DNA from 3 places in the Neobacillus sp. SAB-20_R2A genome. Region 3 is predicted to be linked to each of the others. Evidence: a T-box and tRNA genes for the amino acid it is inferred to sense, from the RefSeq annotation. Region 3 holds a T-box; the other regions hold tRNA genes.
The links. The T-box of region 3 lies ahead of thrS (threonine--tRNA ligase). A T-box ahead of a tRNA ligase gene usually reads a tRNA of that ligase, here a tRNA-Thr.
Positions count from the first base shown of each region.

Region 1: it has a tRNA-Thr gene. The T-box ahead of thrS (threonine--tRNA ligase) is inferred to sense a tRNA for this amino acid. The anticodon was not compared.
Region 2: it has a tRNA-Thr gene. The T-box ahead of thrS (threonine--tRNA ligase) is inferred to sense a tRNA for this amino acid. The anticodon was not compared.

Region 1 is NZ_CP145895.1:3,034,556-3,038,119, forward strand. Features, by position in the region: gene V5M37_RS14700 (FadR/GntR family transcriptional regulator) at 1-145, opposite strand, end outside; rRNA gene rrf (5S ribosomal RNA) at 633-749, opposite strand; tRNA gene V5M37_RS14710 (tRNA-Leu) at 771-852, opposite strand; tRNA gene V5M37_RS14715 (tRNA-Cys) at 859-932, opposite strand; tRNA gene V5M37_RS14720 (tRNA-Gly) at 940-1,014, opposite strand; tRNA gene V5M37_RS14725 (tRNA-Gln) at 1,019-1,093, opposite strand; tRNA gene V5M37_RS14730 (tRNA-Gly) at 1,098-1,171, opposite strand; tRNA gene V5M37_RS14735 (tRNA-His) at 1,178-1,253, opposite strand; tRNA gene V5M37_RS14740 (tRNA-Phe) at 1,277-1,349, opposite strand; tRNA gene V5M37_RS14745 (tRNA-Asp) at 1,357-1,433, opposite strand; tRNA gene V5M37_RS14750 (tRNA-Met) at 1,437-1,510, opposite strand; tRNA gene V5M37_RS14755 (tRNA-Ser) at 1,628-1,720, opposite strand; tRNA gene V5M37_RS14760 (tRNA-Met) at 1,733-1,809, opposite strand; tRNA gene V5M37_RS14765 (tRNA-Ala) at 1,832-1,907, opposite strand; tRNA gene V5M37_RS14770 (tRNA-Pro) at 1,924-2,000, opposite strand; tRNA gene V5M37_RS14775 (tRNA-Arg) at 2,016-2,092, opposite strand; tRNA gene V5M37_RS14780 (tRNA-Leu) at 2,149-2,233, opposite strand; tRNA gene V5M37_RS14785 (tRNA-Thr) at 2,255-2,330, opposite strand; tRNA gene V5M37_RS14790 (tRNA-Val) at 2,336-2,411, opposite strand; tRNA gene V5M37_RS14795 (tRNA-Glu) at 2,417-2,491, opposite strand; tRNA gene V5M37_RS14800 (tRNA-Ser) at 2,511-2,601, opposite strand; rRNA gene rrf (5S ribosomal RNA) at 2,722-2,838, opposite strand; rRNA gene V5M37_RS14810 (23S ribosomal RNA) at 2,926-3,564, opposite strand, start outside.
Region 2 is NZ_CP145895.1:4,799,601-4,803,164, forward strand. Features, by position in the region: tRNA gene V5M37_RS23575 (tRNA-Glu) at 401-472, opposite strand; tRNA gene V5M37_RS23580 (tRNA-Ser) at 476-566, opposite strand; tRNA gene V5M37_RS23585 (tRNA-Asn) at 570-644, opposite strand; tRNA gene V5M37_RS23590 (tRNA-Ile) at 654-730, opposite strand; tRNA gene V5M37_RS23595 (tRNA-Gly) at 735-808, opposite strand; tRNA gene V5M37_RS23600 (tRNA-His) at 816-891, opposite strand; tRNA gene V5M37_RS23605 (tRNA-Phe) at 916-988, opposite strand; tRNA gene V5M37_RS23610 (tRNA-Asp) at 996-1,072, opposite strand; tRNA gene V5M37_RS23615 (tRNA-Met) at 1,076-1,149, opposite strand; tRNA gene V5M37_RS23620 (tRNA-Ser) at 1,176-1,268, opposite strand; tRNA gene V5M37_RS23625 (tRNA-Ile) at 1,286-1,362, opposite strand; tRNA gene V5M37_RS23630 (tRNA-Met) at 1,515-1,591, opposite strand; tRNA gene V5M37_RS23635 (tRNA-Ala) at 1,611-1,686, opposite strand; tRNA gene V5M37_RS23640 (tRNA-Pro) at 1,704-1,780, opposite strand; tRNA gene V5M37_RS23645 (tRNA-Arg) at 1,796-1,872, opposite strand; tRNA gene V5M37_RS23650 (tRNA-Leu) at 1,886-1,974, opposite strand; tRNA gene V5M37_RS23655 (tRNA-Gly) at 1,980-2,054, opposite strand; tRNA gene V5M37_RS23660 (tRNA-Leu) at 2,065-2,149, opposite strand; tRNA gene V5M37_RS23665 (tRNA-Lys) at 2,159-2,234, opposite strand; tRNA gene V5M37_RS23670 (tRNA-Thr) at 2,239-2,311, opposite strand; tRNA gene V5M37_RS23675 (tRNA-Val) at 2,333-2,408, opposite strand; rRNA gene rrf (5S ribosomal RNA) at 2,418-2,534, opposite strand; rRNA gene V5M37_RS23685 (23S ribosomal RNA) at 2,670-3,564, opposite strand, start outside.
Region 3 is NZ_CP145895.1:4,652,382-4,655,945, forward strand. Features, by position in the region: gene thrS (threonine--tRNA ligase) at 1-1,586, opposite strand, end outside; T-box leader at 1,634-1,893, opposite strand; gene ytxC (sporulation protein YtxC) at 1,981-2,859, opposite strand; gene dnaI (primosomal protein DnaI) at 2,977-3,564, opposite strand, start outside.

The sequences.
Region 1 (3,564 bases), 1.6 Mb from region 3:
AACGGCCAACACCAAACATTTCACATAGTTCCCTGACCGAAGGAAGCTTTTCTCCCACCTGAAACGTACCGGATCTAATCATCTCCTCGATTTGCTCAGCAACAGAATCGGACACTTTCTTAGTCGAGATCTTTTGTATATGCAAACATCTCCCCCCTTCCTTTCAGATATCACATATCTGACAAGTTACAACGATTACCTATATTAAACCATCTTTAACAAAAAAGTTCAATTAATTTTCTGAATAAATTATTTTTTTATAAAATTCAGTAATGATGCATGGGGACGGTTCTATTGCCTCAAATGATGGGCGGAGACGGCTCAAGACTAAGAAGGTAAGGTTCGGACAGTTCCGATTCTTTTTTAAGCGATTTTGTCCGAAGGTGCCCCAGATTTGGACACTTCCACTCCTTTTTAAAGCGATTTTGTCCGAAGGTTGCACAAGTTCGGACGCTTCCACCCCTTTTTCGCCCAATTTTGTCCGAAGACTGCACATCAAGTACTTCAGACTTTTTAAAACCTTGGTAGAGAGTATTTCCAAGTGATCTTGGACGATATTACTGCATCAAAATTTCAGTCATTACGCTTTACTTCAAAAAAAAGACAACCATTTCAGGTTGTCTTTTTGGTTTGCCCGGCGGCGTCCTACTCTCACAGGGGCTTTTGCCCCAAATACCATCGGCGCTGAGAAGCTTAACTTCCGTGTTCGGGATGGGAACGGGTGTGACCTTCTCGCCATTGCTGCCGGACATGTTTTTATTTAGATATGATACCGGTGGTCGGGGTCGAACCGACACTCCTCACGGAACACGATTTTGAGTCGTGCGCGTCTGCCAATTCCGCCACACCGGCATGATTTGGAGGCGGCAACCGGATTCGAACCGGTGGTAAAGGTGTTGCAGACCTGTGCCTTACCACTTGGCTATGCCGCCATATTTTTGGAGCGGAAGACGGGATTCGAACCCGCGACCCCCACCTTGGCAAGGTGGTGTTCTACCACTGAACTACTTCCGCATATTGGCTGGGCTAGCAGGATTTGAACCTACGAATGACGGAGTCAAAGTCCGTTGCCTTACCGCTTGGCTATAGCCCAATAATGGAGCGGGTGATGGGAATCGAACCCACAACAACAGCTTGGAAGGCTGTGGTTTTACCACTAAACTACACCCGCAATAGATGGGGCGGCTGATGGGAATCGAACCCACGAATGTCGGAACCACAATCCGATGCGTTAACCACTTCGCCACAACCGCCGTGATGTTTTTAAAAATAAAGGTGGCTCAGGACGGAATCGAACCGCCGACACAAGGATTTTCAGTCCTTTGCTCTACCGACTGAGCTACTGAGCCACTTTAGTGGCGGTCTGGACGGGACTCGAACCCGCGACCTCCTGCGTGACAGGCAGGCATTCTAACCAACTGAACTACCAGACCGGATTGCGGGGACAGGATTTGAACCTGTGACCTTCGGGTTATGAGCCCGACGAGCTACCGGACTGCTCCACCCCGCGATAATAAGAAATATTTAGAAACGATATACATAAAGCTTACGTCTGACTGTATCAATCTTCAAAAGTATATTCAAAAAAGAGTTCAATTGATACACTCTAAAATAAATAACAGTCTTATGGCGGAGGAAGAGGGATTCGAACCCCCGCGCGGTTTAACCCGCCTGTCGGTTTTCAAGACCGATCCCTTCAGCCGGACTTGGGTATTCCTCCGTAAAACATATTTGGTAGCGGCGGAGGGGATCGAACCCCCGACCTTACGGGTATGAACCGTACGCTCTAGCCAGCTGAGCTACACCGCCAACATTCATTTATAATATTCAATGGTGGAGCCTAGCGGGATCGAACCGCTGACCTCCTGCGTGCAAAGCAGGCGCTCTCCCAGCTGAGCTAAGGCCCCATAAGTTTTTAAAGAATGGTCGGGAAGACAGGATTCGAACCTGCGACCCCTTGGTCCCAAACCAAGTGCTCTACCAAGCTGAGCTACTTCCCGAACTATAAAATTTGATGGCGCGCCCGACAGGAGTCGAACCCATAACCTTCTGATCCGTAGTCAGACGCTCTATCCAATTGAGCTACGGGCGCATTATTTGTTATTTTGAAAAATTGGAGCCTACCACTGAACTACTTCCGCAAATAAATGGTGCGGGTGAAGGGAGTCGAACCCCCACGCCCGAAGGCGCCAGATCCTAAGTCTGGTGCGTCTGCCAATTCCGCCACACCCGCAAAAGAAGTAATTATTTGAAGTGGTGCCGGCTAAAGGACTTGAACCCTCAACCTACTGATTACAAGTCAGTTGCTCTACCAATTGAGCTAAGCCGGCATATATGGTGGAGGATGACGGGATCGAACCGCCGACCCTCTGCTTGTAAGGCAGATGCTCTCCCAGCTGAGCTAATCCTCCATTTATGGTGACCCCTACGGGATTCGAACCCGTGTTACCGCCGTGAAAGGGCGGTGTCTTAACCGCTTGACCAAGGGGCCATTTAGAAAAAGTTTATTATGGCGGAGAGCAAGGGATTTGAACCCTTGATACGCGGTTAACGTATACACGATTTCCAATCGTGCTCCTTCGGCCACTCGGACAGCTCTCCATAATATGAAAGAAGCGACAGTGAATATCTTCTCACATCTCTACTTTTATAACAATGACTAATTTCTTCCAAATTCATTATAGGGGAAGAAAAAAGACAGAAAGTAAAATTTCTGTCTTAGCCCGGCAGCGTCCTACTCTCACAGGGACTTGCGTCCCAACTACCATCGGCGCTGAGAAGCTTAACTTCCGTGTTCGGGATGGAAACGGGTGTGACCTTCTCGCCATTGCTACCGGACCTATTGAATTAAGGGTTTCATTCCCTCAAAACTAGATAACGCAGAAGAAGTTTAGTAAAAACGAGTTCACCTTACTTAATTATGACTTGGTTAAGTCCTCGATCGATTAGTATCAGTCAGCTCCACACGTCACCGCGCTTCCACCTCTGACCTATCAACCTGATCATCTTTCAGGGATCTTACTAGCTTGACGCTATGGGAAATCTCATCTCGAGGGGGGCTTCATGCTTAGATGCTTTCAGCACTTATCCCGTCCGCACATAGCTACCCAGCGATGCCTTTGGCAAGACAACTGGTACACCAGCGGTGCGTCCATCCCGGTCCTCTCGTACTAAGGACAGCTCCTCTCAAATTTCCTGCGCCCACGACGGATAGGGACCGAACTGTCTCACGACGTTCTGAACCCAGCTCGCGTACCGCTTTAATGGGCGAACAGCCCAACCCTTGGGACCGACTACAGCCCCAGGATGCGATGAGCCGACATCGAGGTGCCAAACCTCCCCGTCGATGTGGACTCTTGGGGGAGATAAGCCTGTTATCCCCAGGGTAGCTTTTATCCGTTGAGCGATGGCCCTTCCATGCGGAACCACCGGATCACTAAGCCCGACTTTCGTCCCTGCTCGACTTGTAGGTCTCGCAGTCAAGCTCCCTTGTGCCTTTACACTCTGCGAATGATTTCCAACCATTCTGAGGGAACCTTTGGGCGCCTCCGTTACACTTTAGGA
Region 2 (3,564 bases), 150 kb from region 3:
CTCCTCATCCTCATCTGAAATTATGTATTTCAAAAACCAATTATAAGTGCAAATAACAAATATTCCTTGTAAAACTTTTTTATCTTTTCTGACAGCAAGCGGGGAATGGCTCCACTATTAGATGTTTTTTGACAGCTGTCACCAGGATACGACAAAAAATCTCTCGTGTTTCGACAGGAATCTATTAAGTTTTTTTGTGATTTTTTTGTTAAAGTAGTTTGAAAAGTTATTCAATTTTTGAAAAAATAGATAACTTTATTTGCGGAAAATTGAAGTCTTGCAAGCGATTTCAACACTTTATTGCATTGCAGAGATAGCAAAGAGGTTATATTAATATAATGAATTGCATGTTCAAAAACAACAAAAAAGCTGATGACATATTGTCATCAGCTTTTTCGTATGACCCCTACGGGATTCGAACCCGTGTTACCGCCGTGAAAGGGCGGTGTCTTAACCGCTTGACCAAGGGGCCAAATGGCAGAGAAGAAGGGATTCGAACCCTCGCGCCGCTTACGCGACCTACTCCCTTAGCAGGGGAGCCCCTTGAGCCACTTGGGTACTTCTCTATATGGCTCCGCAGGTAGGACTCGAACCTACGACCGATCGGTTAACAGCCGATAGCTCTACCACTGAGCTACTGCGGAATAATACTATGGTGGGCCTAAATGGACTCGAACCATCGACCTCACGCTTATCAGGCGTGCGCTCTAACCAGCTGAGCTATAGGCCCATAATGGAGCGGGTGATGGGAATCGAACCCACAACAACAGCTTGGAAGGCTGTGGTTTTACCACTAAACTACACCCGCATTATAATGGGGCGGCTGATGGGAATCGAACCCACGAATGTCGGAACCACAATCCGATGCGTTAACCACTTCGCCACAACCGCCGTGATGTTTTTAAAAAATAAAGGTGGCTCAGGACGGAATCGAACCGCCGACACAAGGATTTTCAGTCCTTTGCTCTACCGACTGAGCTACTGAGCCACTTTAGTGGCGGTCTGGACGGGACTCGAACCCGCGACCTCCTGCGTGACAGGCAGGCATTCTAACCAACTGAACTACCAGACCGGATTGCGGGGGCAGGATTTGAACCTGCGACCTTCGGGTTATGAGCCCGACGAGCTACCGGACTGCTCCACCCCGCGATAATAAAAAGTATAAAATGTATTTATGGCGGAGGAAGAGGGATTCGAACCCCCGCGCGGTTTAACCCGCCTGTCGGTTTTCAAGACCGATCCCTTCAGCCAAACTTGGGTATTCCTCCATAAAATATGAAACTAATGGTGGACCTTGTAGGACTCGAACCTACGACCGGACGGTTATGAGCCGTCTGCTCTAACCAGCTGAGCTAAAGGTCCAAGTTAAAGTTCTTTAACCTGTATGGTTAAAATCCGTCTGTCCCCATCTCAGAAAGCATATTCAAACAGCAGCTCGATGGGTACAACTCGTAGTATATTCAGGAAGCCTTGCTCGTTGCTCTAACCAGCTGAGCTAAAGGTCCTAATAATCTTGGTAGCGGCGGAGGGGATCGAACCCCCGACCTTACGGGTATGAACCGTACGCTCTAGCCAGCTGAGCTACACCGCCAAATTACATATTAATTAAATGGTGGAGCCTAGCGGGATCGAACCGCTGACCTCCTGCGTGCAAAGCAGGCGCTCTCCCAGCTGAGCTAAGGCCCCATTGAATTTAGTGAGAATGGTCGGGAAAACAGGATTCGAACCTGCGACCCCTTGGTCCCAAACCAAGTGCTCTACCAAGCTGAGCTATTTCCCGTACTATTAAATTTAATGGCGCGCCCGACAGGAGTCGAACCCATAACCTTCTGATCCGTAGTCAGACGCTCTATCCAATTGAGCTACGGGCGCATTATTTATTAAGTGGTGCCGAGGACCGGAATCGAACCGGTACGGTAGTCACCTACCGCAGGATTTTAAGTCCTGTGCGTCTGCCAGTTCCGCCACCCCGGCAATTTTGGAGCGGAAGACGGGATTCGAACCCGCGACCCCCACCTTGGCAAGGTGGTGTTCTACCACTGAACTACTTCCGCAATATTTAAATGGTGCGGGTGAAGGGAGTCGAACCCCCACGCCTTGCGGCGCCAGATCCTAAGTCTGGTGCGTCTGCCAATTCCGCCACACCCGCATATTTAAATGGTGAGCCATGAAGGACTCGAACCTTCGACCCTCTGATTAAAAGTCAGATGCTCTACCGACTGAGCTAATGGCTCAAGGTGCCGGCTAAAGGACTTGAACCCTCAACCTACTGATTACAAGTCAGTTGCTCTACCAATTGAGCTAAGCCGGCAAAATGATAATTAAATTATTATGGTGGAGGATGACGGGATCGAACCGCCGACCCTCTGCTTGTAAGGCAGATGCTCTCCCAGCTGAGCTAATCCTCCATTTTAACAGCCTGGCAGCGTCCTACTCTCACAGGGGCTTTCGCCCCAACTACCATCGGCGCTGAGAAGCTTAACTTCCGTGTTCGGGATGGGAACGGGTGTGACCTTCTCGCCATTACTACCAGACCATTTATCAGACACTATTTTATTATAATGTCTATTTCATATTTTGCAAGAGGAAATTTAAAATTTTTCATTCCCTCAAAACTAGATAATACAGAAGAAGTAAATAAGAACGAGTTCACCTTACTTAATTATGACTTGGTTAAGTCCTCGATCGATTAGTATCAGTCAGCTCCACACGTCACCGCGCTTCCACCTCTGACCTATCAACCTGATCATCTTTCAGGGATCTTACTAGCTTGACGCTATGGGAAATCTCATCTCGAGGGGGGCTTCATGCTTAGATGCTTTCAGCACTTATCCCGTCCGCACATAGCTACCCAGCGATGCCTTTGGCAAGACAACTGGTACACCAGCGGTGCGTCCATCCCGGTCCTCTCGTACTAAGGACAGCTCCTCTCAAATTTCCTGCGCCCACGACGGATAGGGACCGAACTGTCTCACGACGTTCTGAACCCAGCTCGCGTACCGCTTTAATGGGCGAACAGCCCAACCCTTGGGACCGACTACAGCCCCAGGATGCGATGAGCCGACATCGAGGTGCCAAACCTCCCCGTCGATGTGGACTCTTGGGGGAGATAAGCCTGTTATCCCCAGGGTAGCTTTTATCCGTTGAGCGATGGCCCTTCCATGCGGAACCACCGGATCACTAAGCCCGACTTTCGTCCCTGCTCGACTTGTAGGTCTCGCAGTCAAGCTCCCTTGTGCCTTTACACTCTGCGAATGATTTCCAACCATTCTGAGGGAACCTTTGGGCGCCTCCGTTACACTTTAGGAGGCGACCGCCCCAGTCAAACTGCCCACCTGACACTGTCTCCCACCCCGATCAGGGGTGCGGGTTAGAATTTCAATACAGCCAGGGTAGTATCCCACCGACGCCTCCACCGAAGCTGGCGCTCCGGTTTCTCAGGCTCCTACCTATCCTGTACAAGCTGTACCAAAATTCAATATCAGGCTACAGTAAAGCTCCATGGGGTCTTTCCGTCCTGTCGCGGGTAACCTGCATCTTCACAGGTACTATAATTTCACCGAG
Region 3 (3,564 bases):
AACCGTTCCATAGTGGACACCACGCCACGGTGGATAACAACCGGACGGTGCTGCTTGCCATCTTCACCAACATACGTTAAATCAAAACGTTCAGGCAGCAAGAAATCCAATTGCACAGTCGACAAAGTTTCGTCCTTGCCTAAAGCAGTTCTGACTTGAACATCCAATTTAGGACCGTAGAATGCCGCTTCTCCTTCAGCTTCGAAATAATCAAGGCCAAGGTCATCCATCGCTTCTTTTAACATGCTTTGTGCTCTTTCCCACATTGCATCGTCATCGAAGTACTTTTCCTTATCTTGAGGATCACGATACGATAATCGGAATGAATATTCCTTAATATCGAAATCTTTATAAACCTCTAGAATCAGCCGAACAACTCGCTGGAATTCTTCCTTAATTTGATCCGGACGAACAAAGATATGCGCATCGTTCAAAGTCATCCCGCGGACACGCTGCAATCCGGATAAAGCACCTGACATTTCATAACGGTGCATTGTTCCTAACTCAGCAATCCGAATTGGAAGCTCACGGTAGCTGTGCATCGCATTTTTGTACACCATCATATGGTGTGGGCAGTTCATCGGGCGGAGCACTAATTGCTCATTGTCCATTTCCATTACCGGGAACATATCTTCATGGTAATGATCCCAGTGGCCGGAAGTTTTATATAACTCCACGTTTGCCATAATCGGTGTATAAACATGGTCATAGCCTAGGCTGACCTCTTTGTCCACGATATAGCGTTCAACGATACGACGGATGGTTGCACCCTTTGGCAGCCAAAGCGGCAACCCTTGCCCTACCTTTTGAGAATTAGTAAATAAGTTAAGCTCCTTACCAAGCTTGCGGTGGTCACGCTCTTTTGCTTCTTCAAGCAAACGAAGATGTTCAGCCAACTCTTCCTTTTTGAAAAAGGCAGTGCCGTATACGCGCTGAAGCATTTTGTTATTGCTGTCGCCGCGCCAGTAGGCACCCGCAATGCTTAACAGCTTAAATTCTTTAATTTTTCCAGTTGATGGAACATGGATACCGCGGCATAGGTCGAAGAAATCCCCCTGCTCATAGATCGTTACTTGTTCATCATCAGGAATAGCTTCAATCAACTCAAGCTTATACTCATCGTCGATTTCTTTAAAAAGCTGAACCGCTTCGGAACGGCTGACTTCTTTGCGGACAACTTCAATGTTCTCGCTAACGATTTTCGCCATTTCCTTTTCGATTTTAGGAAGGTCTTCAGGTGTCAAAGATTCCTCTAAATCCATATCGTAATAAAATCCGCCTTCAATAACAGGGCCGACACCAAGCTTCGCTCCCGGGTACAAACGCTTAACAGCCTGTGCCATTAAGTGGGCAGTACTGTGGCGCAATACCTCAAGGGCATCCTTAGATTCTGGTGTCACGATTTCTATTGAACCGTCTTCTTGAATTGGACGGCGAAGATCATACATTTGACCGTTTAGTTTGCCGGCAATAGCCTTTTTCTTCAGACCAGGGCTGATGGATGCCGCAATATCTTCTGTTGTCGTTCCTTTTGGGAACTCCTTTACTGCCCCATCAGGAAATGCAATTTTTACAACATCTGACATCATCAATTCCTCCTTATAAAATAAAAAATAAAAAACCCGTCCCTAGGAATAGGGACGAGTTTTGATTAACACGTGGTTCCACCCAATTTTTCATTTTCAGAAGCTGCCAACAGGCATACTGAAAATGACTTTAGGTCAGGGTAACGGCTGATTGCCGTCAACAATTACTAGCTTCATGAAAAAATGAAGTGTTCACTGGTGAAGTTTAAAGGTGGTAAGTATTTCTTTCGTGTTAGGAGGCTTTCAGCCGCGTCCTCCCTCTCTAAAAACCGTAAAAAAATACTGTTGTCCTTATCATTACATTTACTATGATATAAGCTATGTACGTTATTATAATGATTTAGTTTTAAAAAATCAACTTCATAAAACAAATTATTTTAACAATTTGTATTTTTTATCCATGGTTTTCGGAGGAAGTTGCTTTTCCTACCCAATTTTTCACTTCCCGGAGCGCCTCGAATTGCCTGACCTTCACTCTTTCCTCAAAAATATTCTTAATTGTTCTGACAAGCGGGGCCTCCGGATCATTTGTATAAAGAAAAATAGATGTTGGCGCCAGAGATAATAGCGGGGCAATCGAGGCCGAATCGACGTAAACCGGATGATTCACCAACAGCTTTCGGTCAATCAGACGTATCAATTCGCTTCGTTTCATTTCTTCAAAATGTTCATTGTAAAAGGTGATTTCATCATCAAATAATAGATGCAGCACATCAATTTTCGGCTCCCGATTTGCCAAAAAATCTCTCAGCATATTCACAAACATTTGGTATTCCTGCTCCATTTTATATTCATCAATTGAAAGCTCCACATAGCTTTCAAGGAGCTGGAGATACGAGCGCAACCTAAATTTCGCAAACGAATCAAACGAGAACGAAATATTTTCCTGGAAAACATGATGAATGGCTTCCTTAATATTAGGTTCCTCATTATTTTCCTGTAAAAAAGAAGAAAGTTCAAAGCGATGCCCTTCTAAAATGGAATAAAGAATCTCCAAAATTTGCTGCCGTTCCTCCAGGTCTTCGTAAAAAAATTGCTGCTCCAAAATATCCATAAACCAGTCATCGCGTTTGATACATGTAATAAACTCATAAAAAGCGTCTTTAACCTTGGCAAATAAATGGTCAGAACAAGAGCCATCCATTATTTTCACTATATGTCGATCTTCAAAAAGAAGAATATTTTCATAATCAAGAAGATTATTTAATACTTTTTGCAAATGATTATAAAAACGGATTGCATCCATCTTATTTTGGAAGATGATTTCTGCCAACCAAATCCCCCCTAAAAACCGAATCTCTGTTTTAATATATATGGGGGACTTGGCCAAAATAGAAGTTTTAAAAGTGCAAAAAAGGACTCCGGCGAAATACCGGAATCCCTTGTAACATTAATTTCTGCGGTTGGAACCGCCCACCATTACGGGTTCGCTCAAAGAACGAATTCTCTCCATTATGCGGCGGGCCTTCATTTTTTCCTCTTCGCCGCGTTGGCTGTAGGTTAAATGGTGCTCGAGCCCTTGAAAATCAAAATTAGAAGTAAAGAAGGTCGGCAGGCTCTCAAGCATGCGAAATTGCAGGATTGGTCCAAGCACTTCATCGCGCGTCCAGCTGGACATCGCTTCAGCACCAATATCATCAAGCATTAAAATCGGCTCTTTTTTTAACGCATCGATTTTTTCGTTTAAAGTCGAATCGGCGATGGAGCTTTTCATCTCCCGCAGCAACTCCGGAACATAGACAACCATCGAAGAAATCTGTTTTTTGGCAAGTTTATTGGCAATGGCTCCTAATAAATAGGACTTTCCAACACCAAACTTCCCGTAAAAATAAAGTCCCTTCACCGGCTTGCCCTGCTCATATTTCAGTAAAAAAGCGGCCGCTTTCTGAACGGCATCGATCCGTTCCTCATCATGTTCAAGTTCCTCGAACGAGGCATTCAGGATATCCTTTGGCACATGTAAACTTTTAATGAGTTT